DNA from 4 places in the Anoxybacillus sp. ST70 genome. Region 2 is predicted to be linked to each of the others. Evidence: riboswitches for the same ligand, from Rfam matches in the RefSeq annotation. Region 2 holds a riboswitch; each other region holds the start of a gene.
The links. Region 2 has a riboswitch for cobalamin ahead of K1I43_RS12575 (ribonucleoside-diphosphate reductase subunit alpha). Riboswitches for the same ligand answer to the same signal wherever they lie in the genome.
Positions count from the first base shown of each region.

Region 1: it holds a riboswitch for cobalamin, as region 2 does, so the genes downstream of both, metE (5-methyltetrahydropteroyltriglutamate--homocysteine S-methyltransferase) here and K1I43_RS12575 (ribonucleoside-diphosphate reductase subunit alpha) in region 2, are expected to answer to the same signal.
Region 3: it holds a riboswitch for cobalamin, as region 2 does, so the genes downstream of both, K1I43_RS02930 ((2Fe-2S) ferredoxin domain-containing protein) here and K1I43_RS12575 (ribonucleoside-diphosphate reductase subunit alpha) in region 2, are expected to answer to the same signal.
Region 4: it holds a riboswitch for cobalamin, as region 2 does, so the genes downstream of both, K1I43_RS06105 (ABC transporter substrate-binding protein) here and K1I43_RS12575 (ribonucleoside-diphosphate reductase subunit alpha) in region 2, are expected to answer to the same signal.

Region 1 is NZ_JAHZOF010000011.1:46,928-54,319, reverse strand. It holds gene glmS (glutamine--fructose-6-phosphate transaminase (isomerizing)) at 16-1,818, shown strand; gene K1I43_RS13305 (acyl-CoA thioesterase) at 1,899-2,348, opposite strand; gene metE (5-methyltetrahydropteroyltriglutamate--homocysteine S-methyltransferase) at 2,339-4,615, opposite strand; cobalamin riboswitch at 4,757-4,946, opposite strand; partial or broken gene K1I43_RS13295 (ISL3 family transposase) at 5,255-5,655, shown strand; gene K1I43_RS13290 (MFS transporter) at 5,715-6,893, shown strand; gene K1I43_RS13285 (IS630 family transposase) at 6,949-7,392, opposite strand, start outside.
Region 2 is NZ_JAHZOF010000010.1:25,239-32,630, reverse strand. It holds gene K1I43_RS12595 (GTP-binding protein) at 1-798, shown strand, start outside; gene K1I43_RS12590 (metal ABC transporter substrate-binding protein) at 852-1,835, shown strand; gene K1I43_RS12585 (cytochrome ubiquinol oxidase subunit I) at 1,907-3,259, shown strand; gene K1I43_RS12580 (cytochrome d ubiquinol oxidase subunit II) at 3,274-4,311, shown strand; cobalamin riboswitch at 4,406-4,606, shown strand; gene K1I43_RS12575 (ribonucleoside-diphosphate reductase subunit alpha) at 4,717-6,996, shown strand; gene K1I43_RS12570 (flavodoxin domain-containing protein) at 7,008-7,392, shown strand, end outside.
Region 3 is NZ_JAHZOF010000001.1:555,432-562,823, reverse strand. It holds gene K1I43_RS02940 (glycoside hydrolase family 31 protein) at 1-1,565, shown strand, start outside; gene K1I43_RS02935 (LacI family DNA-binding transcriptional regulator) at 1,583-2,617, shown strand; cobalamin riboswitch at 2,701-2,882, shown strand; gene K1I43_RS02930 ((2Fe-2S) ferredoxin domain-containing protein) at 3,040-3,402, shown strand; gene K1I43_RS02925 (energy-coupling factor ABC transporter permease) at 3,420-4,148, shown strand; gene K1I43_RS02920 (energy-coupling factor ABC transporter substrate-binding protein) at 4,145-4,414, shown strand; gene K1I43_RS02915 (CbiQ family ECF transporter T component) at 4,407-5,129, shown strand; gene K1I43_RS02910 (energy-coupling factor ABC transporter ATP-binding protein) at 5,113-5,892, shown strand; gene cobJ (precorrin-3B C(17)-methyltransferase) at 5,899-7,392, shown strand, end outside.
Region 4 is NZ_JAHZOF010000003.1:75,664-83,055, reverse strand. It holds gene cobD (threonine-phosphate decarboxylase CobD) at 1-1,046, opposite strand, end outside; gene cbiB (adenosylcobinamide-phosphate synthase CbiB) at 1,021-1,953, opposite strand; gene K1I43_RS06115 (adenosylcobinamide amidohydrolase) at 1,950-3,401, opposite strand; gene K1I43_RS06110 (FecCD family ABC transporter permease) at 3,398-4,444, opposite strand; gene K1I43_RS06105 (ABC transporter substrate-binding protein) at 4,410-5,366, opposite strand; cobalamin riboswitch at 5,486-5,677, opposite strand; gene K1I43_RS06100 (ATP-binding protein) at 5,745-7,392, opposite strand, start outside.

The sequences.
Region 1 (7,392 bases), on a different contig from region 2:
TAGGGAGGACTTGTTATGTGCGGAATCGTTGGTTATATTGGTGAACAACCATCAAAAGAAATTTTATTGTACGGATTAGAAAAGTTAGAATACCGTGGCTATGACTCTGCGGGGATTGCTTTACTAAACGAAACAGGAGTACATGTGTTTAAAGAAAAAGGACGAATTGCTGATTTGCGTGCGATTGTCGCAGAAGATGTAGACGCACCGCTTGGCATCGGTCATACACGTTGGGCAACACATGGCGTACCGAACCGCGTCAACGCCCATCCACACCAAAGTGCATCAGGCCGCTTTACGCTTGTGCACAATGGGGTAATTGAAAACTACGAGTTGTTAAAACGTGATTATTTAGCGCACGTGTCGTTTAAAAGTGATACCGATACAGAAGTCATTGTGCAGTTAATTGAAACGTTTGTAAACGACGGATTATCGGTAGAAGAAGCGTTTCGTAAGGCGCTTTCGTTATTGAAGGGTTCATATGCGATTGCTTTAATTGATGCAGAAAATGATGGTGTCATTTATGCGGCGAAAAACAAAAGCCCGCTTTTAGCTGGATTAGGCGAAGGATTTAATGTAGTCGCCAGCGACGCATTAGCGATGTTACAAGTGACAAATCAATATGTTGAGCTCATGGATAAAGAAATTGTCATTGTCACAAAAGAAAGTGTGACAATTAAAAAGTTAAATGGTGAAGTAGTAGAGCGTGCACCATATGTAGCGGAATTGGATGCAAGCGACATTGAAAAAGGAACATATCCTTACTACATGTTAAAAGAAATTGACGAACAGCCGCTCGTCATTCGCCGTTTAATTGAAAAATATCGCAACGAACAAGGCGAATTGGCGATTGACGAAGAAATCGTGCAAGCAGTGAATGAAGCGGATCGTTTATACATCGTCGCTTGCGGCACGAGCTATCATGCTGGTTTAGTCGGTAAACAATTGATTGAAAACTGGGCGAAAATCCCTGTTGAAGTGCATATCGCCAGCGAGTTTTCTTACAACATGCCGCTTTTATCGGAAAAACCGTTATTTATTTATATTTCACAAAGTGGAGAAACAGCGGACAGCCGCGCGGTACTTGTGCGCACGAAAGAGCTTGGCTATAAATCGTTAACGATTACGAACGTACCAGGTTCGACATTATCGCGCGAGGCAGACTATACGCTTCTTCTTCATGCAGGGCCGGAAATCGCGGTTGCATCAACGAAAGCATATACAGCACAAATTGCGGTGCTTGCCATGTTAGCTGCGGTAGCTGCTAAAGCGAAAGGAATGGCGCTAGATGTTGATGTGACGAAAGAGCTTGGCATTGTTGCAAATGCGATGGAAGCACTTTGCGATGCAAAACATGAAATGGAACAAATTGCGCGCGAGTATTTAGCGACAACACGCAACTGCTTCTTCATCGGTCGCGCCGTTGACTATTATGTTGTATTAGAAGGCGCATTAAAGCTAAAAGAAATTTCTTATATTCAAGCAGAAGGATTTGCAGGTGGAGAATTGAAGCACGGCACAATCGCCTTAATTGAAAACGGCACACCAGTGATTGCCCTAGCGACACAAGAACATGTCAACTTAAGCATTCGCGGGAACGTAAAAGAAGTTGTCGCTCGCGGCGCAAATCCGTGCATCATCTCGATGAAAGGATTAGACATGGAAGACGATCGTTTCGTCATCCCAGCCGTTCATCCGATGCTCACACCGCTTGTGTCTGTCGTGCCATTGCAATTAATTGCTTACTATGCAGCATTACACCGTGGCTGCGACGTCGACAAACCGCGCAACTTAGCGAAATCTGTAACGGTGGAGTAAAGCGTAGAATTGAGTAATAAAAAACACACGTCATAGATTACCTGTATGTAATCGGACGTGTGTTTTTTCATGTAAATATTTTATGCCTTATTGTTTCGTTTGTTTTGCTGATACAATTGTACGATTTGTTCCTCCTGTTCACGAATGATGACTTTCGGAACAGGGGTCGGTTTTTTATTTTGATCGATGGCGACCATTGTTAAAAAGCATGTGGTTGTTAAGTGATGTTCGCCTGTAAATAAATCTTCTGTTTCGACTTTGACGAATACTTTCATGGATGTGCGTCCGGTTGAGTAGACGAATGCTTCGAGTTTTAAAATATCGCCTACTTTCGCGGATGAAATGAAATCAACTTTGTCGATCGAAACGGTGACGACTGCTTTTCGCGCATGGCGCATGGCGGATATTGCCGCAATTTCATCAATATACGCTAAAACCGTACCGCCAAAAATCGTGCCGAGATGGTTCGTATCAGAAGGCAATACGAGCCGTGTTTGAATCGTTTTCGACTGCTCGACGCTCACTTCCATGCTTTCATCCCTCCATAAGCCAAGAGTTGCTGGCGATATTCGTGTGCGGCTTCCACCATCGCTTTGAGTGCATCGATAGCTTCTTTTTCTTTTCGCGTTTTTAATCCACAATCGGGATTGACCCAAAATTGTTCTGGACGAAGAACGCGAAGTGCCCGTTCGATTTGCTCACGTATTTCTTCTTTTGTCGGAATGCGCGGACTATGAATGTCATACACCCCTAAGCCAATTTCCTTTTGATACTCATATGTTTCAAATGATGAAACAAGTTCACCGTGGCTTCGCGACGATTCAATGGAGATGACATCCGCATCAAGCTCATCAATGATATGCATCATATGTTCAAACTGGGAATAGCACATATGTGTATGAATTTGCGTTTCCTCTTTCACCGATGAGGTAGCGAGACGAAACGCCATAACGGCATCTTCCCAATATGATGCATGTTTCTCTTTTTTGAGCGGTAATCCTTCCCGTAACGCTGGCTCATCGACTTGAATGATGCGTATGCCTTCCTTTTCTAACTGCAATACTTCCTCACGAATGGCGAGAGCGAGCTGCATCAGCACATGTTTTCGTGAAATATCGTCGCGAACGAACGACCAGTTTAAAATGGTCACAGGACCTGTCAGCATTCCTTTAACAGGTTTATTCGTCAGCGACTGAGCATACACGGTTTCTTCTACGGTCATCGGTTGTTGATAGGCAATATGGCTAAAAATAATGGGTGGACGAACACAACGTGATCCGTATGATTGTACCCAACCGTTTGTTGTGCATGCCATTCCTTGTAATTTTTCACCGAAAAATTCAACCATATCTGTGCGTTCAAATTCGCCGTGAACAAGTACATCAAGCTGTAGCTGTTCTTGAATCTTGATCCATTTTGCAATTTCTTTCTTTATAAACGACTTGTATTGGTTATCGTTCCATTCGCCTTTTTTCCACCTCATCCGAGCTTGGCGCACGTCGTTTGTTTGCGGGAAGCTGCCAATCGTCGTTGTCGGCAATAGTGGAAGCTGCAAATGTGCTTGTTGTGCTTTTTTTCTTTCGTTGTAAGGTGTTCGGCTTAACGGAACGGTGGTGATGTCGTTTGTTTGTTCTTGTTGTTGGCGGAACTTAGTGAAATAAGCGTTTGTTTGCTCATCGTATTTGATTAGGTCGTCGATTGTTGCGTTTCCTTTCATATATTCTGTAAGCATACGTATTTCATCTAATTTTTCATCGGCAAATGATAAAGCCCCAGCAAGCTCCGTTGGCAAGGCATGTTCATGTTTTGTCGTGACAGGGACGTGCAGTAAGCTACAAGACGGTTGAATGATGAGCTGTTCAGCAACGCCTGCTAAATGATGAAGGAGCGTTGCTTTTTGTGCAAGCGAGCTTTTCCATACATTGCGACCGTCTACAATCCCAGCAACTAATATTTTATCTTTTGGAAATCCGTGTATGTTTATATGTTTGACGTTTTCGCCATCGTCATGCACGAAATCAAGCCCAATGCCTGCGACAGGTAAAGCAACGATTTCACGATAATGCGATACGCTATCAAAATATGTTTGTAAAATAAGGTTTATATTTGGTACATCGTGATGAAAAACTTCATATACATCACGAAATGCATCGACTATATCGTCATCTATATGTTGAACGAGAATCGGTTCATCAATTTGTACTAATGACACGCCCGCTTCGCTTAGTTGTTTGAATAATTCCACATAAACTGGAACTAACTGGGCGAGATGTTTGCGCCACTCATTTCGTTCGTATTGTTTAGAAAGCAAAAGAAATGTAATCGGTCCAAGCAATACAGGTTTTGTTTCAATATGGAATGTTTCTTTTATTAGTTTGTATTCTTTTAATAGCTGATTTTCTACTAATTTCGGCTTCGTTTGCCCGATTTCAGGCACGATGTAATGGTAATTTGTATTAAACCATTTCGTCATTTCCAAAGCATGTTGTCCATTTGTGCCGCGTGCCATCGCAAAATATTGTTCGAGCGCATTGTCTATTTGTTGAAATCGTTCTGGAATATACCCGAACATAAATGCTGTATCTAACACGTGATCGTATAAAGAAAAATCCCCGATTGGAATGAGGTCGATTCCTTTCTCTACTTGTTTACGAATCGAATCAAGTCGAATGTGTTCCATCGTTTCTATGAATTGCTGTTCGTTGATTTGCCCATTCCAAAAAGATTCTAACGCTTTTTTCCATTCTCTTTTCTCACCAATGCGCGGATATCCTACATTTGAACTACGGATGAACAAGTTAAGCACCTCCAGTTATTTATATCCCAATCAAGCGAAAAAGCCCTCTTCCAAGCAGAAGGAGGGCATAGCTAGCTCGTATTGAGATACATGAAGTGCCTCAAGATCATATGTCCTCACTCCTCCCTATGACGCGTAGGTCGTAAGTGCATACAACAGGCAGGTCTCCTGACTTAGCTTCATCGCTGTTTATCTCCTTCCCATTTCGCATGAAACAGTGGATTGTGATAAACAACTCTGCATCACAGTGGCGCGACCGTGTTGGATTTTCACCAAACTTCCCTTTTAAGATTCACAGCATCTGTGAACCACCTGTTGCGTGAACTTATTATTTTATTGTATAAAATTCAGAATAAACGAACTTTTTGTTTTTTTCAACCGAAATATTTTTTCCCGTTGTTTTTAGAGATGTGGTATTATAAATGGGGATATTTTTCTTTTAAGTTAATATTGATATTTTATTGATAATTTTATGTTAAGAAGTATTGATTTTTTTGTTAAAGTTTTAAATGTATAAGATTAAATTATTTCAAACAAAACAAATTAGCTCATCACTACAATAGGTACTTGAAAAGCCGAGGATTTTCTTGTGCCGCCGTGTACGATATTTACTGATTTTCCCTTATAAGTACAAAGAAGGTTTGTCGTTTATTGAGACAATGTCCAGAGAAGCTGATGGAGGAAGAACGTCAAATCGTACGAGAATAGTGTAATGAAAGCGATGACTGAAAGTCTGTCTACCAATCGCTCCAACATTTTCGCTATGTGTCCAAAAGCCGAGACGAGCAGCAGGCGAAACGACGTTTGGAGGTTTGGATTCATGGGTATTCGTTTTGTCCTTGTTCGGTTGTGCGTGCCATCACAAAATCACGCGTCAAACGAACAGACGAAATCATATCGTGCATTTTATCGCCTTATTCGAATGGAAAATGGAGGGGATGAATAACACGATCAAGCTGATGAAACATCGAGGATATGGATACAGAAATATCCAACGTTTTGCATTGCGGGTTTGGTTAGAAACAGCTAACATACTTTAATGGCTTGTGCAAGTACATATTTTTGTGATGAACTAAATAATTAATAAAGGAGTATAAGTATGCGTACTATTCAATTTTTTGCAGTTCTAAGAGGACTTGCAATGGGATTATTTTCTCCTATATGGATTCTTTACTTGGTGGATCAAGGTTATGATTTACTACAAATCGGATTGCTAGGTACAATTTTCGAAATAGCAAAGTTAATTTTTGAAGTACCATCCGGAACATTTGCGGACCGATATGGTATCAAACTCTCAATTGCGGGTTCTTTTTTTCTCTCCGTTGTAACATGGGCTTTCTTTCCTTTCATTGATACATTAATTATTTGTATATTAGCTATGATTATATGGGCTTTATCAGATGCACTCATCTCTGGATCACTAGAAACTTGGATGAGTAGAGTTGTAGGAGAAGAGAGATTCGGGAAAGAAGTAATGAAAAATACTCAAATACTCATTGCATTTATTGTTGTTGGTAGTATTATTAGTGGTTACCTATACTCTTATAATATGTTCTTACCATTTATTATCGTAGTAGCACTTTATACAACCTTGTTTATATGGATGTCAATTTTTGTTGAAGTACCTATAGTTAAAATTGAACACGAACAGGAACATATTAAGGAGTCATTTTTAAATATCTTAAAACAAAGTTTAAAAATAGTTTTCCATAAACGAAAAGTATTGTTAATTGTATTATCTGGATTCTTTACCGCTTTAACTTACGATATGGTATCAAGATATTGGCAGCCCTTACTCCATGAGATGGGTTTTTCTGATACCGGACTAGGCTATATCTTTGCACTAGCAGGAATATTCGCTTTCATTCTCTTAGAAATAACAATGAAATTAGAGGAAAAAATAGAAACAAATCCATATATATCTTTAACAATTGTAGAATCAGTCAGCCTACTACTAGTAGGAGTATTAACAATAGGTTTCAAACCGTTAGGGGCAATCGCAACTTCAATATTGTTAGCAGTTGAAGATGTTAGACATCCAATCGTTATTAGTTATTTAAATAAATTTTTCCCGGATAATTACAAAAGTACTCTATTTTCTTTAAATTCAGGAGTTGGTGCCCTAGGAGAAATCTTATCTGGTGTTATCTTTGGAATTATTGCAGTAAAATTTGGACTAAAAACAACATTTTTGGTAGCTGCCATTTTTCTATTCCCAGCAATTGTTATTTATTGGGTAGTACCTGAAATCCATGATAAGACCACGTGTGTTGATTAACAATAATATCCATGACCATCATATATACATCCAAATTGACATTTTAATCTCTGGTTTACGCAGCACACCCGATGCGGCGTAACACCTCATCTGGGTGCTGTAAGACGTGTTGTTCAAACCGAGTAATCGACAGGGCAATATCGTTTTGATCTTTATGCAAGACGTTAGCGATGACTTCATCTTTCAGCCACTTCCACAACCGTTCAATCGGATTCAAATGTGGGGAATACGGTGGCAGAAAAATAAAATGAAACGCACCGCCTTCTTCGCTTTGAAGGAAAGTTTGCACCATGTTGGCATGATGAATACGCGCATTGTCCAACACAAGCACGATGAATCGGTCGGAATATTTCTCTTTTAACAGGCGTAAAAAGTCAAGGAACGTTTCGGCATTGGCGGATGATGCGCGATGAAACACGACATCGCCTTGTTGCACATCGACTGCGCCAAAAATGGATACGTGAGCGTGGTGACCGTAGCTTGGCACTTGTTTTTGATT
Region 2 (7,392 bases):
CATGATTTTGCCTCCGGTGAAACGTTATTAGATCGTAAACAAGCAGTCGATGAAACAGATACGCGTGAAGTTGTCGATTTACTAATTGATCAAATTGAATTTGCAAACGTGCTTATTTTAAATAAAATCGACTGCATTTCTCAAGAAGATGCAGACGAGCTAGAAGCACTCCTTCGTAAATTAAATCCAGAAGCAAAAATCATCCGGACAACATACGGAAAAGTGGCACTTCATGACATTTTAAACACTCGTTTATTTGATTTCGAAAAAGCGAGTCAATCAGCTGGATGGATAAAAGAACTAAATGAAGAGCATACACCAGAAACAGAAGAATACGGCATTTCTTCTTTCGTATATCGTCGCCGTCGCCCGTTTCATCCCGAACGGCTGATGCATTGGCTCGAACAATGGCCAGTTGAAATCGTTCGCGCCAAAGGCTTTTTCTGGCTCGCTTCCCGCAACAATATGTGCGGACTTCTTTCACAAGCTGGGCCGTCCATTATGATTCAAGGGGCTGGCGAATGGATTGCCACATATCCTCCGCATGAACAGGAACAAATTTTGCGAGAAGAACATGAATTGCGTGCAAAATGGGACGATACGTATGGCGATCGCATGACAGAACTCGTATTGATTGGCATTGGTATGGACGAACATGCGATTTCTTCTTCCCTGGATGCATGTTTATTAACAGATGAAGAAATGAAACAAGACTGGTCAACTTTTGTTGATCCGCTTCCACCATTTGTTACTACTTCATACTTTTCAAATCGTAACGATTACGATATAATAAACTAGGAGAAAAAGGATGTTTTCATAAACATCCTTCTTTTTTGAGAGGAGGAAAAAATATGAAATTACGTGCAATGTTAACTATTATACTTGCAAGCACACTTACACTATTTGGATGCAATAAACAAGATGAAAACGCTCCAACCACTAGCGAGGGAAAAGACAATCCACTTATCATTTATACAACCGTATATCCACTTCAAGACTTTACCGAAAAAATTGGTGGAAAACATGTGCAAGTCGAAAGTGTATACCCTCCAGGCGTCGATGTGCACACATATGAGCCAACAGCAAAAACGATGCAACAAATTGCTGAGGCTGATGCGTTCATTTACATTGGTCAAGGAATGGAAGGATTTGTCGATCGCATCACGAAAACGCTAGAACATGAGCGCGTCAAATTCGTCGCAGCAACGGAAAACATGGAATTACTTTCAGCTAATGATACTCATGGAGACGAACATGCTCATGAAAATGAAGATGAACATGCTCATGAAAATGAAGATGAACATGCTCACGGAGATGTCGATCCTCACGTCTGGTTAGATCCGATTTATTCCATTGAAATGGCCGAAACGATTAAACAAACATTAGTAGAACTTAAACCTGAAGCGAAAGATGATTTTGAACAAAACTTCGCTTCATTAAAACAGCAACTTGAACAACTCGATCAACAATTTCAACAACTGATGAAAGAGGCGAAAAGAAAAGATATTCTTGTTGCTCATGCCGCATACGGCTATTGGGAGAAACGATACGGCTTAAAACAAATAAGCGTGACTGGACTATCACCAACAAATGAACCGTCACAAAAACAGCTTACTTCCATCATTAAACAAGCAAAAGAGCACAACATACAATATATCTTTTTTGAACAAAATGTTACATCAAAAATTGCTGAAGTCGTAAAAAATGAAATTGGGGCGGATGTACTCATTCTTCACAACTTAGAAGCGCGCACAAACGATGATATCGCAAACAATAAAGATTACTTTGCGATCATGAATGACAATATATCCGCATTAAAAAAAGCGTTACAATAAGCGATCGTTACGGTCGCTTATTTTTTTGCATATTTTTTCCCTTTTCAAATCAAACTAGGAAACGACAATGTATGGAAAGGGATGAACATCTCGGTATGGATCACGTACTAACAGCAAGAACGTTATTTGGTACAACCATGGCGTTTCATATTATTTTTGCGACGCTTGGAGTTGGTATTCCGCTCATGATTTTATTGGCCGAGCTACTATATCAAAAAACGAAAGACAATGACTACGCTCTCATGGCTAATCGTTGGACAAAAGCGCTCGCCATTTTGCTTGGCGTAGCGATTCCGTCTGGTACTATCGCAGGAGTACAACTTTCACTTTTATGGCCAGGTTTTATGGAAGTGGTCGGCAAAGTGATGGCGCTTCCGTTTCAAATTGAAATTTATGCGTTTTTCGTCGAAGCGTTATTTTTATCTATTTACGTATACGCAGCAGACCGTATCTCTCCAGCAATGCGCATCGTAAGCTTGACGCTTGTTGCCATCGGAGCAGCCGCTTCTGCCATTTTAATCACGAACGTTCACGCCTTTGAAGGTACACCGACTGGCTTTCGTATCGAAAACGGGCAAATTGTTGACGTCAATCCGTGGGAGGCGTTTTTTAATCCAAGCTTTGCCGTCACAGCAACACACGTCGTTTTATCAGCGTATATGACAGGTGCGTTTACGATCGCTTCAATCGCGGCATATCACATGTTGAAAAATAGACGCCATGAACGCATCCAACTTTTTTATAAAAAAGCGCTCATGCTCGGTTTAACAGTTGGCGGCGTATTTTCTTTACTAACAGCAATAAACGGACATGAATCAGCCCAACTTCTTCATGAATATCAACCTGAAAAATTAGCTGCTGCTGAAGGATTGTTTGAAACACAGTCGCACGCCCCGCTCGTCATCGGCGGTTTTACGGACCGTGAAACACAAACGGTCAAATGGGGAATTGAAATTCCGTGGTTACTTAGCTTTTTAGCGGGCAATCGTTTCGATACCGTCGTTGTCGGATTGAATGACTTTCCAGAAGAATGGTGGCCACCGTTGTTTGTCCATACCCTTTTTAATGCAATGGTCGGAATCGGCATGTTTCTTCTCCTTCTTTCCATTGTCGGATTCGTTTGGCATCGCATAAGAAAACAACACATATTTCCGAACTGGTTTATGTGGACTGTTGTTACTGCTGGGCCGCTCGCTCTTCTCGGCATTGAATTTGGCTGGATTTTTGCCTGTACAGGGAGACAGCCTTGGGTCATTTATCGCATGATGACAACGGCAGAAGCTGTAACACAGTCAACAAATTTAGGAACACTCTTTCTTTTATTTACGTCCATTTACGTATTTTTACTCGTCGCAGTCGTGCTCGTCTTGCGTTCTTATTTCCGCCGCCATCCGATTGAACAACACTTATCTACGCACATGTAGAAAGGAGCAAGATGATGACAGATGAATTAATTGCTATTTCAATTTTATGGGGATTTATTTTTATTTACGCCGTCATGGCGACGATGGACTTTGGAGCAGGGTTTTGGTCGATGGTATATATAAACCGCCCGCAAACGAAAGCAACGAAAATCGCAAACCGATATTTATCACCGACATGGGAAGTGACAAACGTCTTTATCGTTGCGATCGTCGTGGCGATCGTCAGCTTTTTTCCCGGAGCGACATTTATGCTTGGAACCATTTTACTTATACCCGGAAGCATCATTTTACTTTTGCTTACTGTACGTAGTGCGTTCCTCGTTTTTTCACACGTTGCTCCTAAATATGAAAAAGTGCTTGTTTACATTTCTGGTATAAGCAGCTTACTTATTCCAGCCTTTTTAATTAGCGTCTTGCCAATTACGCATGGTTCTTTTGTTGAAACAATGAATGGAGTCAGTCGTCTACGGCTTGATCGCTTATTTACAAGCCCACATGAATATGCATTTATCGCCTTTGCGATTACAAGTACACTCTTTCTTTCGTCGCTTTTATTAGCAGACTACTCAAACGAAGCAAATGAAATAGAAGCATATACGATTTATCGCCGCGATGCACTCATCATCGGGCCGTTTGCTCTTCTCTCCTCTATTCTCATTATGGTCACGATGCGAAACGAAGCGCGCTGGCTATATGACGGAATGATTGCACGTTGGCCGTGGCTTGTCGCTTCTGTCGTATTATTTCTCTTAGCTGGCGGGGCGCTTTTTCTTCCTTCATGGAAAAGAAAAAACGGACGCGGAATGCCACGTCTTGCGGTTGTAGCCATCGTCTTACAATATTTTTGTGCAAGTTACGCATACGGAAAAGCTCATTTACCATATATGATTTATCCGAATGTAACAATCGAATCCGGATTTACGCATCCGAATACGTTTCGTGCCCTTTTTGTGACGTATATCGTCGGCTTTGCTATTTTATTTCCAGGATTCATTTATTTTTGGCGGCTGTTTATGAAAGACCGGCGCTATGTAGCAAATGATGAAAAATAATGATTGCAAATGTTGAGATTTTTCGCTATAGTTTTAAACGTAAACCTTTTTCGTACAATATATTGTGATGATTGCAAGAAATAATAACTATATATTGAAACCGACAAGTGAAGGTGTCCGAGCGGACTTAATAGGGAATCTGGTGCGAATCCAGAACTGTCCCCGCAACTGTGTGCGCAGACGAAATGGAAACAACACCACTGTATATGTCAGCTTTTCAGGCGCATATATGGGAAGGAATCCAAAGTAGGAAGAAGCGCGAGTCAGGAGACCTGCCTTCCTTGTATCGTTTCATATTCTTCGGGGATTGAGAAGATGAAACGATGGTGAAAGCATGCCTTTTTCCATCGTTTCATCCGCTCAATGAGAGCGGATGTTTTTATTTTTTAGGGGAAGGGATGTTATATGGTGTACATAAAACAACAAACAGAAGGAAATGAAGAAACGATCCGCACATTATTGTTTCCTATTTTCAAAGACTTTCCACACTTAGCGAGTGAGCGATACATTGAACGGACTGTACGGGCGCTTGCTCATACGCAGCGGTACAACGACATGATGAATAAACTTATTTTAAATGCGCTTGATGAAATCACCGTAGAACAGCCGGATTGGACGTTTGTTGCGGCTCGTCTCTATTTGCAACAGCTATACGACGAGGCAGCTAACAATCGCGGCTATGATGTATCCGACACATATCGCTACTTTTATGAATTGCAAATAATGCTCGTCGATCTCGGCATTTACGACTCGTTTTTACTGGAACGATATACGAAAGAAGAACTGCAAGAAGCGAGCACATGGATTGACGCAAAAAAGGACGAGCTATTTACATACATCGGGTTAAAAACGCTCGTTGATCGCTATTTAGCGAAAGGGTATGGCGGCGAAATTTACGAACTGCCGCAAGAGCGCTTTTTAACGATTGCTTTAACATTAATGGCATATGAACATCCGACAAAACGAATGGCACTAGCGAAAGAAGCATATTGGGCGTTATCTAACCAATACATGACCGTTGCTACGCCAACTTACGCAAACGCTGGAAAGTCGTATGGTCAATTGTCGAGTTGTTTTATTGATACGGTAGACGATAGTTTAATTGGCATTTATGAGTCGAATACCGACATCGCTCGTTTATCAAAAGGCGGTGGAGGAATTGGCGTATATTTAGGAAAAATTCGCGCACGAAATTCTGACATCAAGGGATTTAAGGGAGTTTCATCTGGCGTCATTCCATGGATGCGCCAATTAAACAATACCGCCGTATCGGTTGACCAGCTCGGTACGCGGCAAGGAAGTATTGCCGTATATTTAGACGTTTGGCATAAAGACATTTTCTCGTTTTTAGACGCGAAGCTAAACAACGGCGATGAACGGCAAAAATGCCATGATTTATTTTATGGCGTATGCATCCCTGATTTATTTATGGAACAAGTCGAAAAGCGCGGCGATTGGTATTTATTTGACCCACATGAAGTGAAAAAAGTGATGGGCTGGAAAGATAAACACGGCAATCCATTAGGGCTAGAAGACTTTTATGATGAAGAACGAGGAAATGGCTCGTTCCGTGAAAAGTATGAGGAATGTATCAATCATCCAGAGTTAAGTAAAGAGCGCGTTCCTGCGATTGAAATCATGAAACGGATATTAAAGTCACAGTTAGAAACAGGAACGCCTTATATGTTTTATCGCGATGAAGCAAATCGGATGAATCCGAACAAACACGCAGGCATGATTTATTCTAGCAATTTATGTACAGAAATTATGCAAAACATGAGCCCAACGATCGTCACAAAAGAGTATACAGAAGATGGGGAGATTATCGTTCATAAAAAGCCGGGCGATTTTGTCGTTTGCAACTTATCGAGCATTCATTTAGCGCGTGCCGTACAAGATGATGTGTTAGAACGATTAATCCCGATTCAAGTGCGCATGCTCGATAACGTCATTGACTTAAACGAAAAGCGAATTGAAGTGTTGCAAGCTGTCCTCACCAATAAAAAATATCGCGCCATCGGGTTAGGGGCATTTTCTTGGCATCATTTATTAGCGCTAAAAGGAATCAAATGGAACAGCGAAGAAAGCGTACAGCTTGCTGATCAGTTATTCGAGAAAATTGCTTATTTAACGATTCAAGCGAGCATGGAGCTTGCCAAAGAAAAAGGAGCATATCCAGCGTTTGAAGGCTCCGATTGGCACACAGGAAAATACTTTGAACTTCGTGGGTATTATTCCCATGATGAGTTAGATTGGGATCATTTAAAACAACAAGTGATGGCATATGGGATGAGAAATGGCTATTTAATGGCGCCTGCGCCAAACGCTTCCACATCCGTTTTAGCAAACGGAACAGCATCGTGCGACCCTGTCTTTAACCGTTTATATTTTGAAGAAAAGAAAAATTATAAAATTCCTGTGACCGTCCCTGATTTAAACGCAAAAACGTTTTGGTTTTACGATAACGCCTATGAAGTGGATCAAAAGATGAGCATTCGTCAAAATGCTGCAAGACAAAAACATGTCGATCAGTCGTTAAGTTTTAATCTATATGTGTATAACACGATTAAAGCAAAAGACTTGTTGGACTTGCATCTCACCGCATGGAAAGAGCGGTTAAAATCGACGTATTACGTTCGTAGTACTGCAGTAACGATTGAAGAATGCGACGTTTGTTCATCGTAGGGGGATAAAAAATGAACGTTCTTATTTGTTATACATCGAAAACAGGGAACACAAAAGAAGTGGCGCTGTTAATAGAAGAAGCTTTTTGCTCATACGGACATGCGGTGAAAACGATCAATGTTGAACATATGTTTGCGATCGAATCGCTCATTCATGACACACAACTTCTTTTATTCGGTTCATATACGTGGGGAAATGGACAACTTCCGGACGAAATGAGGAAGCTACTTCGTTTTCTTATTAAAGAGCGAAATCTTTCTTTGCCTCCTGTTGCGCTGTTTGGCACAGGAGATCAAATGTGGCCATACTATTGCCGCGCTGTCGATGAAATGGCGTACCATTTACGAAAAGTGACGACGGTGCTCGGCACGTTAAAAATTGAACAATCCCCACGCG
Region 3 (7,392 bases), on a different contig from region 2:
TGCCGCCTAAATGGGTGCTTGGGTATCATCAATCGCGTTATAGTTATGAAACGGAACAAGAAGTGCGCGAATTAATTCATACGTTTCGCACGAAACAAATTCCGCTTGATGCGGTGTATTTAGATATTCATTATATGGATGAGTATCGTGTGTTTACATTTGATCAAAAACGATTTCCACATCCGCAATCGCTCGTTCAATATGCGAAAGAACAAGGGGTTCATATCGTTCCGATTGTAGATCCGGGCGTGAAAGTCGATGCGGAATACGAGACGTATCGCGATGGGGTGCAAAAAGATTATTTTTGTAAATATGCAGATGGAACGTTATACAAAGGAGACGTTTGGCCGGGGACGAGCGTGTTCCCAGACTTTTTAAAGAAAAAAGTGCGAAAGTGGTGGGGGGAACAACACGCGTTTTATACAAACATCGGCATAGAAGGGATTTGGAACGATATGAATGAGCCGTCCGTGTTTAATGAAACGAAAACGATCGACGAACACGTTGTTCATGACGGCTGGAAAACGCATCGTCAAGTGCATAACGTATATGGCATGATGATGACAGAGGCGACATATCACGGATTGAAAAAGCAATTGAAAGGAAAACGTCCGTTCGTATTGACGCGCGCAGGGTTTTCCGGCATTCATCGCTATGCAGCGGTATGGACGGGCGATAACCGCAGTTTTTGGGAACATGTTGAGCTTTCGTTGCCGATGTGTTTAAACTTAAGTGTGTCCGCTGTTGCATTTTGCGGGGCGGATGTCGGTGGCTTTGCGCATGATACGAATGGGGAGTTGCTCGTTCGTTGGACGCAAGTCGGCGCCTTTTTCCCATATTTTCGCAACCATTGTGCGATCGGTTTTGCGCGGCAAGAACCGTGGGCATTTGGGGAACGGTATGAACAAATGATTAAACGATATATTGAATTGCGTTATGAATGGCTTCCACATTTATATACGTTATGTTTTGAAGCGCATAAAACAGGTGTGCCGATGATGCGTCCGCTCATGATGGAATATCCGAACGATGAAGAAACGTGGAATATATCGGATCAGTTTATGGTCGGGGAACAAGTGATGGTCGCACCGATCGTTCGCCCATATACGAAACATCGCATCGTTTATTTTCCAGAAGGACGCTGGATCGATTATTGGACGAAAGAGCGATTTGAAGGTGGACGAAGATACATCGTTGAAGCCCCGCTTGATCGTTTGCCAATATACGTGAAGGAAGGGGCAATGATTGCTCACGCGAAAGTGAAGCCATCGACGTTCATTGAGGATGAACAGTTGACGTTATATGTGTATACAATGAAGGAAGGAACATCGATATATACGCTTTACGATGATGACGGTACGACGTTTGCGTATGAAAAAGGCGAATATGTACACATGCATATTCGTGCGACGTTTTTGGATGATACCGTTCATTTCGAAGTAGAAACAGAAGGGGCGTACGAACCAACTTGGCAGTTGCGTGTCGTGTTCGTTGGAGACGTACCGTTAACGGTTGTTGTAAACGGTGAACAACGAGCGGTAGAGGAAGCGGCAATTGTTTTGTAAGAGATGGGGGATTTTTTATGACAGTAACAATTAAAGATGTAGCGAAGCGAGCGAATGTCGCACCATCGACTGTTTCACGTGTCATCGCAGATAGCCCGCGCATTAGCGAGAAAACGAAGAAAAAAGTGCGCGAGGCGATGAAAGAGCTTGGCTATCATCCGAATTTTATCGCGCGCAGCTTAGCAAATAAGTCGACGCAAGTCATCGGCTTAATTATGCCAAGCTCAGCGGATAAGGCGTTTCAAAACCCGTTTTTCCCAGAAGTCATTCGCGGCATCAGTAAAGCGGTGCACGATCGTCAATATGCGCTGCAGTTATCGACGGGGGAAACGGAAGCGGAAATTTACGATGGCGTCGTGCATATGGTACAAGGAAAGCGCGTCGATGGAGTCATTTTGCTGTATTCGCGTGCGAACGATAAAATTATGGCGTATTTGCAAAAAGAAGACGTGCCGTTTGTCGTCATCGGGAAACCGCATAAAAAAGCGGAGGAAATTACACATGTCGATAACGATAACGTGCGCGCGGCGCGCGAGGCGACAGAATATTTAATTGAACTCGGTCATGAGCGCATCGCTTTTGTCGGCGGAAACGTCAATCTCATTGTGACGATGGATCGTTTGCGCGGATATGAAAAAGCGTTAAAATCGGCAGGGCTGACGTATCGAAAAGATTACATTGTACATGAAGAGTTTTTAAAAGAAGGCGGACAAGAGGCGATGAAAGAGCTGCTTTCACTCGCTGAGCCGCCAACTGCGCTCGTTGTCGCCGACGATTTAATGGCGCTCGGTGTCTTAAATACGCTTGCAGAAATGGGCTTAAGCGTGCCAACGGATTTATCGATCGTCAGCTTTAACAACGTCCTTTTATCGGAAATTTCCCGTCCGCCGTTAACGTCGGTAGACATTAACATTTTCCAACTTGGCTTTGAAGCGGCAAGAAATTTAATACAACAAATCGAAAATCCGAATGAGCCGATTAAACGAATTATCATTCCACATACGCTCGTGAAACGATTTTCGTGCGATTACTACAAAGCGCCTTCTGAATAAGAAGGTGCTTTTTTCGTAAACAGGATAGGCAAGAAGAAAAAAATGGTGTATCATATGATTAACATCATGTTCTTTGAAAACGCATATACGATGAGCAAGTACGGTGCATACAAACGTATGCTGAAAAGGGAAGAACGGTGCAAAGCCGTCGCGGTACCCGCCACTGTGATGGGGAGTTTCGTTGCAACGTGCCACTGATTTTTTGGGAAGGCGCAGCGAAATGATGAACCTAAGCCAGGAGACCTGCCTGCTTGCGATACGTCGGCTGCCTACGGGAATATAGGTAGACGTGCGGGAACGATGGACGTTATAGCGATGATGTATGCTTAGATGGCGTATGCTCTATTTTTTGAATCTTTCGTTTTTTCTGCACCTCTGCCTAGGGGTGCTTTTTTTATTTTTGATAAAAGGAGCGAAGATATATGGCGACGTGGAATTTGCAAGGAACGAAGCATCATGTGCTCATTTGCAACGGAGGGAGCTGCATGCGAAAGGGAGGAGAGGAGGTGACGCAAGCCATTCGTGATGAAATTGATCAACTTCAACTACATGCCGACGTGCATACGACGCGAACGAGGTGCAATGGTCGCTGTGAAGATGCGTGTGTTGTTATCGTGTATCCAGAAGGTGTTTGGTATCGTACGATCGATGAGCACGTTGCACGGGACATTGTCCGAAAACATATACGTGATGGCGACATGTTATGTGATTACGTGACGTACACATATGATGAAAATTTTAAGATGCCGAAATATAGTCAGGCGACAAGGGGGAAAGAAAAGTGAGAAAAAAAACATGGTGGATGACGATTTGTATTGCTGTGTACATTCTTTTCGCCCTTTCTCCATCTGCATATGCGATGCATATTATGGAAGGATTTTTACCTTGGCATTGGGCGCTCGTTTGGTGGTTACTCTTTTTGCCATTTTTCTTTGTTGGCATGCGCCATGTTTCACATTTGATGAAACAAAAGCCGGAGGTGAAACTACTTCTTGCGTTCGCGACGGCGTTTACATTCGTTCTCTCGGCATTAAAAATTCCATCGGTGACGGGAAGTAGCTCGCATCCGACTGGGACAGGACTTGGTGCGCTTTTATTTGGACCGTTTATTATGACGGTCATCGGTACAGCAGTGCTATTATTTCAAGCGCTTTTGCTGGCGCATGGAGGTTTGACGACGCTAGGGGCGAATGCTTTTTCTATGGCTGTTGTTGGTCCGCTCGTTGCGTACGGTTTGTTTGTTATATGTAAAAAGTGTGGAATATCCGTGCGTATATCCGTCTTTTTAGCAGCGATGATGGCTGATTTGGCAACATACGTTATGACGTCGTTTCAGCTCGCCCTAGCATTTCCAGATGTGACAAGCGGCGTATGGGGCGCATTTTTGAAATTCGCTTCCATTTTTGCACTGACACAAGTTCCGCTTGCGATTACGGAAGGACTTCTTACCGTTGTTGTATGGAACTTTTTGCATACGTACTCGAAGCGAGAGTTAGATGTGTTAGAGGAGAGAGGAGTGTTTTTTAAATGAGCAATCGTCTATTGTTGTTCATTGCCGCTCTGTTGATCGTGCTGCCGCTATTTATTGTGAAAAATACAGAGTTCGCTGGGGCTGATACGCTTGCAGAAGAAATGATTCAACAAATCGCTCCGCATTATGAACCGTGGTTTGATGTTTTATTTGAGCCGCCAGGCGGTGAGGTGGAAACGTTGCTATTTTCATTACAAGCAGCGCTTGGTGCTGGAGTCATTGGATATATTATCGGGCTATATAAAGGGCGAAAGCGAAATGGTTAGTTGGCTTGATGAATGGGCTTACCGAAACGAGCTTGCTAAACTAAATATCACTTTTAAACTGACGCTGACATTTGTCTGGCTCATATGGGCATTATGTGGAACGAATGTCGTTCGCTGTATCATCGTCGTTTGGTTGTTTAGTTGGCTTCTTTATCATGCGCGCTTGCCTTGGCGTGTTTGTGTTCGCTTTTTTGTCATCATCGTGCTTGTCGTGATCGGAAGTTGTGTTCCGCTTCTTTTTACGGTTGATCAGACGATTCATTTTGTCAGCGAAAATATGGCGGAAGCGGCGACGATTTGCTTGCGAGCATTGGCAAGTTCATTTGCCCTCTTTTTTCTCGCAATCACAACACCATTTTTTCGCATTGTCCATGGGTTAAGCAGGTGGCACGTCCCTAAAGCATTTATTGAGCTACTGTTATTGACGTATCGCTTCATTTTCGTGTTAGAAAAAGCAGCGATGCAATTGTTTATGACGGTGCGAATAAAAAATGGTGAACGAAGTTGGCGCCTCGCGTCGCTTGCGGTGGCACAACTGTTTCGCCAAGCGATGCGCGACTACGAAGCGACGATCATTGCACAAGCGGCGCGGAACGTATCGTTTATTTTTCCGATTTGTGGGGACGAACAATTGCCGCGCAAATATGTGATTGAAGCGTGTGTATGGTTTGTTGTTTTACTTATGATGGAGGTCTTATATGTTAACGTTTCATGATGTTCATTATACGTACCGAAACGGCGTATCCGCATTAAAAGGTGTATCGCTTACGATTGAGCGTGGGAAAAAATATGCGTTAATTGGGAAAAACGGTTGTGGAAAAACGACATGGCTCCTTCATGCAAACGGCATTTACCGTCCGACGAAAGGAGACGTATATTGGGAAGGCAAAAAGGTAGCAGATCGGCGTCAGCGATATGATTTGCGCCAGCATGTCGGCGTCGTTTTTCAAAACCCAGAACACCAATTTTTAGCTCCGACCATTGAAGAAGAATTAGCGATTAGTTTGCAATCAAATCGCGAGCGGATGAATGAAGTGATAGAGCAGTTTTCACTTCAACAATGGAGAGATATACCGATTCATCATTTAAGTCTTGGACAAAAAAAATGGTTATCGCTTGCGGTAGCCATAGCTCCGCACCCTCGCTTACTTATTGTCGATGAGCCGTCTGCTTATTTAGATTGTTCACAAAGCGAGCGCTTAGTGAGCAAATTAAATGAGTTGCACGAAGCAGGCACGACGCTTGTCGTCATTACACATGATCTCGATTTTGTTTGGCAGTGGGCGGACGAAGTATTTGTCATGCATGACGGACGCATCGTTTTGCACGGAACACCTGCCTTTGTATTTACACAAACGAATATATTTCGTGAACTTCATTTCCCATTACCGCTTCTTTTACGCATATGGGAGTATGAGAAGAAAACGTATACTGAACAACAATTCGCGCAATGGATTGAACGATGGAAAAAGGGGTGAAGATGTATGGCGGGAAAACTGTTTGTTGTTGGCTTTGGACCGGGAAGTGTTGATCATATGACAAAACGGGCGCGTGAAGCGATAGAGGAAAGCGACGTCATTGTCGGATACAAAACGTATGTTGATTTAGTAATGGATCTCATTCATGGAAAAGAAGTCATTTGTACCGGAATGACGGAAGAAGTCAGTAGAGCTCAAGAGGCGATCAAGCAAGCGGAGCGCGGCAAAAAGGTAGCTGTCATTTCAAGCGGAGATGCAGGACTTTATGGGATGGCGGGGCTCGTTTATGAAGTGTTAATTGAAAAAGGATGGAAAAAAGAAACAGGAGTCGAGGTAGAAATTATTCCAGGTATTTCAGCGATTCATTCTTGCGCTGCTTTGTTAGGAGCACCGATTATGCACGATGCATGTACGATTAGTTTAAGCGATCATTTAACTCCGTGGCATATGATCGCGAAAAGAATTGAGGCGGCGGCTGCAGCGGATTTTGTCATTGCGCTATACAATCCAAAAAGTGGTCGACGTACACAACAAATTGTTGAAGCGCAGCGCATTTTATTAACGTATCGCTCACCAAATACGCCGGTTGGACTTGTCAAAAGCGCGTATCGCGAGCGACAACATGTCGTTATTACAAATTTAGGAGATATGTTACAGCACGAGATTGGCATGTTGACGACGGTCATTATCGGAAACTCTTCTACGTTTATCCATGATGGTTTGATTATTACTCCGCGTGGTTACGAACGGAAATATACGCTATCAAGTGCCGTTCAACCGTTAAAGCCGCATGAACGGTTACGGCCAGAAGCGGAGCCATGGGCGCTAGCGAACGTGCGCACATTAGCGGAAGAAGCGTGTGAAAAAGTGACGTCTCCAAAAAAGATGGAACGGTTAGAAGTAGCCATTAGCCCGGGAGTGGCAAATAAAACGTTGACACCACAACAAATGACGAATATTGCGCGCATCGTTGGAGAACGAGGAACGATTGTGTATACTCCGGATCATTATTTAAAGGTGACAATGGAAACAGAGCGACCAGATGAGGTCATTGCATCTTTTTTAGCCGCAGGGTTAACGGTTGCGCCAGTTGGGGATGTACTTGTGTTGAAGGCGTGCGATTTTTGCGACGGGGAGAAAAAAGATGCCATTCCTTATGCAGAACAGTTGTACAAGCAATTTGGAGGGATGTCTTTACCAAAAGAGTTACGTCTCGGATTTAATGGGTGCGGCATGGCGTGTTACGGTGCAGTCAATGAAGATATTGGCATCGTTTATCGAAAAGGGGCGTTTGATTTATTTTTAGGAGGAAAAACAGTGGGAAGAAACGCTCATCCGGGTCAGCTTGTTGCAGAAGGCATTCATCCAGATGACATTGTTGCCACGATTGCACGCATTATTGAGCAATACAAAGAAGAAGGATATGCAAACGAACGTTTCCATAAATTTTTTGAACGAAAAAAAGAAGTCGGCAGCTTTGTTTACGGACAAACAAAGAAA
Region 4 (7,392 bases), on a different contig from region 2:
TTATTCCACCGCCTTAAACAAAGCAGGAGCCGATCATTCTCTTCTTTCGTTCGAACCGCAAAACGAACATATTTTCCGTCCAGTTCTTGAAAATTAAACGTATGACGAGCGACAATGCCGTGTTGCAACAAAAAAGGAAAAAGTGTCATCGTCTCATCATGCAACATATAAAAATTGACAACAGACGGTGAATAGCGATAACCGAGCTCAGTAAACTGTGAAAATATTCGTTTTCGCTCTGAAGCGATGTATGTTTTTGTTCGTTCAACAAATGCCTCATCGTTCAATAATTGTTTTCCGATTTGTTGAGCGATCGTGTTCACGCTCCATGGCGGTTGTTTTTCCGTTAACTTTTTTACGACATGCTCATGCGCTAATACATAACCGAGCCGTACACCTGCCAATCGGTACATTTTCGTTAATGACCGTAGCACAATTAAACGATCAAATGTGTGCAAAAAAGAAGAAACGGAATAACCATCGAGCCAAAAATCGTAAAACGCTTCATCGACAATGACATATACCCCTTCATCATTTGCTGCTTTTAATAAAGCATACATCGTTTCTTTCGGCCATATCGTGCCTGTTGGATTGTTCGGATGACAAACGAATAGCGCGTGTAAAGACGGCAAGCTTTCTATGATTTGTTCAATCGGTGGTTGCCAATGTTCATCTAACATAAACGAGTGAACGGTACAACCGTAAGCTTCACATGCGCGACGATATTCTGTAAACGTCGGCTCAATGATACCAATATGTTGACCGGCAAATTGTTCAGCAAGCAAATAAATGCATTGGGCAGCACCATTTCCGACAAATACATGGCTGCGCGCGACACGCTCTCGTTCAGCAATCATCGTTTGAAGCGACTCGCTTCGCTCCTCTGGATATTCGCTCATCCAACGTAACCACTGCTGTTCTGTTAGTATATATTCGTACCGCATTGGATTGACATTGACGCTAAAATCAATATATGAGCTTGGCATATTCATTTGCATCGCTTCATATAAACGATGTGGATTAGCCCCATGTGCAGGCAAGCGCAAGCAAACTCCCTCCTATCGTAAAAGCAACGGTCGTGCGTATCATGATTGCCACCGCTCGTTTAATGTGCCGAGCAGCAAGCGGAACAGACGCATCTCCAATCGTTGGTCGGACACATATGATACCGTGATATGTGTTCACTCCTCCGAGTTGAACATGTAACAACGCGGCCATCGCCGCTTCGCACCATCCGCTATTTGGACTTGGGTGATTACGAGCATCGCGAAATAATAGTTTCCATTCTCGTTTATTCGCACGATGAACAAATAGCATAACGAACGCTGTCAGTCTAGCAGGAATGTAATTGAGTACATCATCTAATCGAGCCGATGCCCAACCAAATTGAGCATATCGTTCGTTTTTATAGCCGAGCATCGAATCGCACGTATTTACAGCGCGATACAACATCGCTAACGCTCCCCCGCCAATAAAAGCATAAAAAAGAGGGGCAGTTACTCCGTCGCTCGTATTTTCGGCTACTGTTTCCACACATGCACGTACGATCCCTTCTTGCTGCAACGTTTTTGTATCACGCCCGACAATCATCCCGACATTTTTTCGCGCTTCATCAATATCCCCTTTTTCTAACGGATCGAGGACATCATACGCTGCGTTCGCTAAACTTGTCGGCGCAATCGAAGTAAAAATGATCATTGCTTCAATGAATATCCCGAATATAAATGAAAGTCGGTAGGCGCTAGCAATTAGTCCGTAACTTATGATTAACGTCACCGCACAAACGACAAACAGCGTGAATATTCCTTTTCCTTTTCTCCATTTTCCTTTGTTCAAACGACGATCCATGAACGCAATCATTTGCCCAATCCAACAAACAGGATGAAAGCGGCGAGGATCAGCAAATATGCGATCGAGCAAAAGCGCAAGCCACACAGCCCATATGTGCGTCATCGACCGTCACCCTTTCGCTGTCGGTAGCGATCAATGGCTGTTTGCGTCGCTTCATATACGAAACGAGCGATTTGTTTACCAATCGATGTAATCGTTCCAGCGTATTCATAATACGTTCCTTGTTGAGATGCAGCGATGACCGTCGAATCTGTCGATGTTCCTGTCGCAATTGTGTGGGTTTGGGGATCGATGACTTGTTTATCGTACAGCGCCTTTGCTTTTGCTTCTGTTGCGGTCATTAACGCCTGCACAAACGCGGCTTCTGATAAATGCGCATCAATAAAAATGAACGTATTAATCGTTCCCGGAGAAGCGACTACATCTGTACGGCGCCACGCCTGTGCACTATCAACCGCATTTCCAACCCCAGCCGTTACGGCAACAAAAAGGCGAACATCTTCATGAGCAGACGCAAACGCGACATCATTTACATAAACAGCGGTCATCATCCCAACGGTCCACTGCTCATCAAAACCGTGTTGTCGCAAAAATTGAATCATCTCTTGCTTTGCATCATCACAACGATAATCAAGCGGCACATGCCGATTGACAAACGTCGTTGCCCAGCGCGTTCCGCCGCCAACGAGCGCAGAGGAAAGCACTTTAAACGGTTTTGCTGTTTCAATGACGATCATCGTTTCCTTTTGCTTAACATGCCATAGCACATCATGCATAGGCTGCTCTAAAAACGGAACGAACGTCACAAGCGGTTTTGGCAACACCGGATGCTCATATCGTTTCATGTTTGTTTCAAATACGGATGCAATCATCGATTCATTTAACAACTCTTTCGGTGTACCACATGCAACGGCTTCTCCATCTCGCAAAAAAAGAAGACGATCGCAATAAAGCGATGCAATGTTTATATCATGGAAAATAGCAACGATCGTCAGCTTCGATTGCTTTAACAAATTAAGCAATTTAAATTGTTGTGCCACATCCATATGGTTCGTCGGTTCATCTAGGAGCAATACGCGCGGTTGTTGTGCCAGCGCTCGAGCAAGTGCAACGCGCTGACGTTCTCCACCGCTTAACTGCTCTAATAAAGCATGTTGTTTATGCGCCAATGTCACCGCATGGAGTGAATCACTAACCACTTGCTCATCTTCCTTTGTCCATTTCGGAAAAAGAGTTGATTGATAAGGATAGCGACCGAGCTCAACCATTTCTTTCACTGTATATCCGAACGAAACATCTGTATGTTGCGGCAACGTAGCGATCAATTTTGCATATTGTTTCGGCTTATATGTTTCAATATGTTGACCACAAACAAAAATGTCCCCTTGCTGTAAAGCAAGTTCGCGACTTAACAGTTTCATTAGCGTCGTTTTTCCTGATCCGTTCGGACCTAAAATACCGAAAAACTCTCCTTCATATACTGTAAATGAAACATGTCGTAATACTTGTTTTTCACCATATCGATACGAAACGTCTTTCACATCAATCATGTTGATCCCGTCTTCCGTCTTAAACTTTTAAACAACAATATTGCAAATAAAGGGGCACCGATGAGAGAGGTAATGACCCCGATCGGCAACTCTCGCGGTGAAACGATCGTTCGCGCGACGACATCCGCTAATACTAAAAACGTTCCGCCGTATAAAAAGGAGAGCGGCAACAATTTTCGATGATTCGCCCCGCAAATAAGGCGAGTCATATGCGGAATAACGAGCCCGACAAATCCGATCGTTCCCGATACCGCTACCGCCCCTCCTGTAAGCAAGGAGGCGCTAAGTAAAATCGCTAGCTTTTTTTGTAACAAATGTACGCCAATATTGGCAGCGACCCGTTCACCGAATGAAAAAGCGTTTAACTCCCGAATATGTGCAAATAAACCGAGAGAACCGATGATAAAAAACGGAACAAATAAAGACACGTACGACCAGCCGCGCATCGCCACGCTCCCCATGAGCCAGCTAATGACTTGACGCAATTCTTCGCCGCTAAAAGCGACCATAAGCGAAATGAGCGAACCGAAAAACGCATTTATGATAATACCGATTAAAACAATCGTCTCCATCGCCATATTTCGTTCCGCAAGCCGTGCAAATAATAAAACAAACAATAATGTCACGAGCGCAAATATGATGCTAACGATCGGGAGCGTAAAACGTCCGAGAAGCGAAAACTGAAGCTGAAAGAAAAAGACGAGCACTGCGCCAACGGCTGCCCCAGACGATACCCCGATTGTATACGGATCGGCAAGAACGTTTTTCAAAAGTCCTTGAAACGCTACCCCTGCCAGTGCTAATGATGCCCCGATCAGAAAGGCGAGTATCACTCTCGGTAAACGAATCGCAACAATAATTTGCGAAACGGTGGCAGGAACATTTGTCGGCGTATGAAACAACTGATGTAATACCGTCTCCCATATAGAAGAAAAGGGAATCGATTGTGATCCAATCGATACCCCTAATAACAAGGCAATCGTTGCAATAAGCGATGCGCTCATGTAATTATTTAAAAATGTCTGGATAAACGACTTTGGCAATTTCTTCGACCCCTTCAGCTAAACGTGGTCCTGGACGAGAAACTAAATCAGAATTGACATCGTATACTCGTTTATTTTTAATTGCAGGGACATCTTTCCAAGCTGGGCGAGCGAGCACTTGCTCGACAGCGTTCGGTGTGTAATAACCGTATGTCGTAATAATGACATCTGGATTTAACGCCACCGCATCTTCTTCTGTAAACATCGGCCATCCTTCTTGATCGCCTGCTGCATTTTTCGCATGAATGATCGTTAACATTTCATCCATAAACGTTCCTTTTCCAGCCGTATAAATTTCTGGTGCAGGAGAAACTTCCACCCAAACGGTTGCCTCTTCTTTTACTTCTTTTGCTTTTTCCGCAATGGCATCAATTTTTTGCTTCATTTGCTGCACAACATCGGCTGCCTCTTTCTCTTTCCCTGTCGCTTTCCCAATCAATTCAATCGACGCATATACATCGTTGAACGATGTGGCGTTTGGCACAACAATCACTGTAATGCCTGCATCTTTTAATTGCTTTAATCCTTCCTCAGAATTGTGAGCGCTTGATGCATGCGCAAGCACAATGTCTGGTTGAAGTGAAATAATTTTTTCAACATTAAACTCCATGCCACCAATTTTTTCTTTGTTTTTCACATCTTCTGGATAGTTATCAAAATCGCTTACACCGACAATTTTGTCGCCAAGCCCTAACGCGTATGCAATTTCTGTATTGCTCGGAATGAGTGAAACGATTTTTGTCGGTTCTTTTTCAATCGTGACATCGCCAACCGCATCTTTTACCGTAACCGGAAATGCAGCCTCCTCTGTTTTCGCCTCTTGCTTCGTTTCTTTCGCTGGCTCCGCGTTATTGCTGCACGCGGCTAATCCGAGCGTCAATACAAGCGCAAGAAGCCACACATATTGTTTCCATTTTTTCATCGTTTTTCCCCCTTTTATGTATGTCAAATAAAAAAGCCCATTCCTAATGGAATGAGCTGGAAACAACAAAAGACAATCACTTCCCCTTGTCGTTTCGCCGTCTCACTCCCCGAAGACGCGAATGACGGTGCAAAAAGGCAGGTCTACTGACTTATGCGTCATCCTACTTTGAAGCCTTCCCGTACGAATTGTACAGTGGCGGTTTTCATTTCGTCAGCATTTACAGTTGCGGGGACAGTTCTGGACTTGCACCAGATTCCCTATTAAGTCTACTAGGTTGCCCGTTCGACACCTTTTTGCAACGAACGTATGTAATTGTCGAACAATTTCTACGTTTCTATCATAACGAAAAACGTCACTGATGACAATAAAAATTTTCTACTTCAATGGCAATGTAAACGTAAACGTCGTTCCTTCCCCTAGTTTGCTATGGACAGCGATCGTTCCTTTATGCGCTTCAACGATGTTTTTCGCAATCGCAAGACCTAAACCTGTACCTGAGCGCCCGCGCGTGCGTGCTTTATCTGCTTTATAAAAACGCTCAAACACAAACGGCAAATCTTCTTCTGCGATGCCTGAGCCAGAATCTTGCACAGAGATGCGCACGACTTCTTCCCCTGCATCGACAATGACACGTACTTCGCCACCGTTATCTGTATGACGAAGCGCATTATCGATTAAATTCGTCAACACTTGTTCAATTCGGTCAGGATCGAATGAAACGATGAGCTCATCGTTCATTTCAACAAGCAAATGAACTCCTTTTTCTTTCGCTAACGCTTGAAACTTATGAATGATGCGCTCGATATACGGTCTAAGCGGCACTTGTTCTTCATGAAGCGTTAAATGCCCTGCTTCCATGCGCGCTAAATCAAGCAAATCGTTGACAAGGCGACCCATGCGCAACGATTCATCGTAAATTACTTTTGCCAATTCTTTTTTCTCTTCATCTGTCGCGGCAATATCATCGACGATCGCTTCGCTATACCCTTGCAACATCGCAATCGGCGTGCGCAACTCATGCGAGACGTTTGCGATAAAATCTTTGCGCAACTTATCAAGCCGTCGTTCCTCCGTCATATCGCGAAGCACCGCAACAGCACCCCGAATGACTTTGCCATTGTATAACGGCGTCATAACAATGACCCAATTGCGACCTTGTAAAGCCATTTCTATCGCTTGTTCTTTTTCCTCCGCGACCGCTTTCGTAAACAATTCATTCACTTCGGGAGGAAGTGGCAATAAATCATCGCTTTGCCCTTGTTCATAATACCACGCTTGTAAAAATCGGTCAGCTGGTGGGTTTGTAATGAGCACTTCCCCGTTTCGATTGAATGTAATGACACCATCGGCCATGCTACTTAAAATGCTTGCTAATTGCTCCTTTTCTTGATTTAACGCATTAATATGAAACTGCAACTGCCGTCCCATTTGATTAAAAGCCATCGCAAGTTCCCCGATTTCATCATGCGTGACAATCGGCACTTTTGAATCAAATTTTCCACGCGCAATTTCGAATGCCACTTGCCTCATTTTTCGAAGCGGCGCTGTAATGCGTGTAGATAAGAAAAAGGCAAACACGGTCGTTAATACAATGGCGATAAACGCGGCAAGAAAAATAAATTTTGTCGTTTGCTTTGTCGTTTCTTCTACCGCTTTTAACGACTGATATACAAATACCGCGCCATTTCCATCCGACGTATGAAGCGGAACACCGACAATAAATAGTTCATTATATTCGTCGTTTCGCATCGTTTGATTTGGCATAAGGGTTCGTTTCACTACTTTTTTCCCATCAAATACGCGCCCTAACTGTTGATCTTGCTGAATGAACGAGAGCGGCAAATCAGGAAGTTTTTCATTTGGCGAATACCAATAATGACGATCATCGATAATGATCATTAACTTTGTTACATCATCCACCATCGTCCACGCAATGGAGCGCGCAAACTGCTCGTCATGTTCAGCGACAACGCGAGCCACTTTTGTCGCTTGTTGAGTAAGTTGATCACTTGTTTTTTCTAAA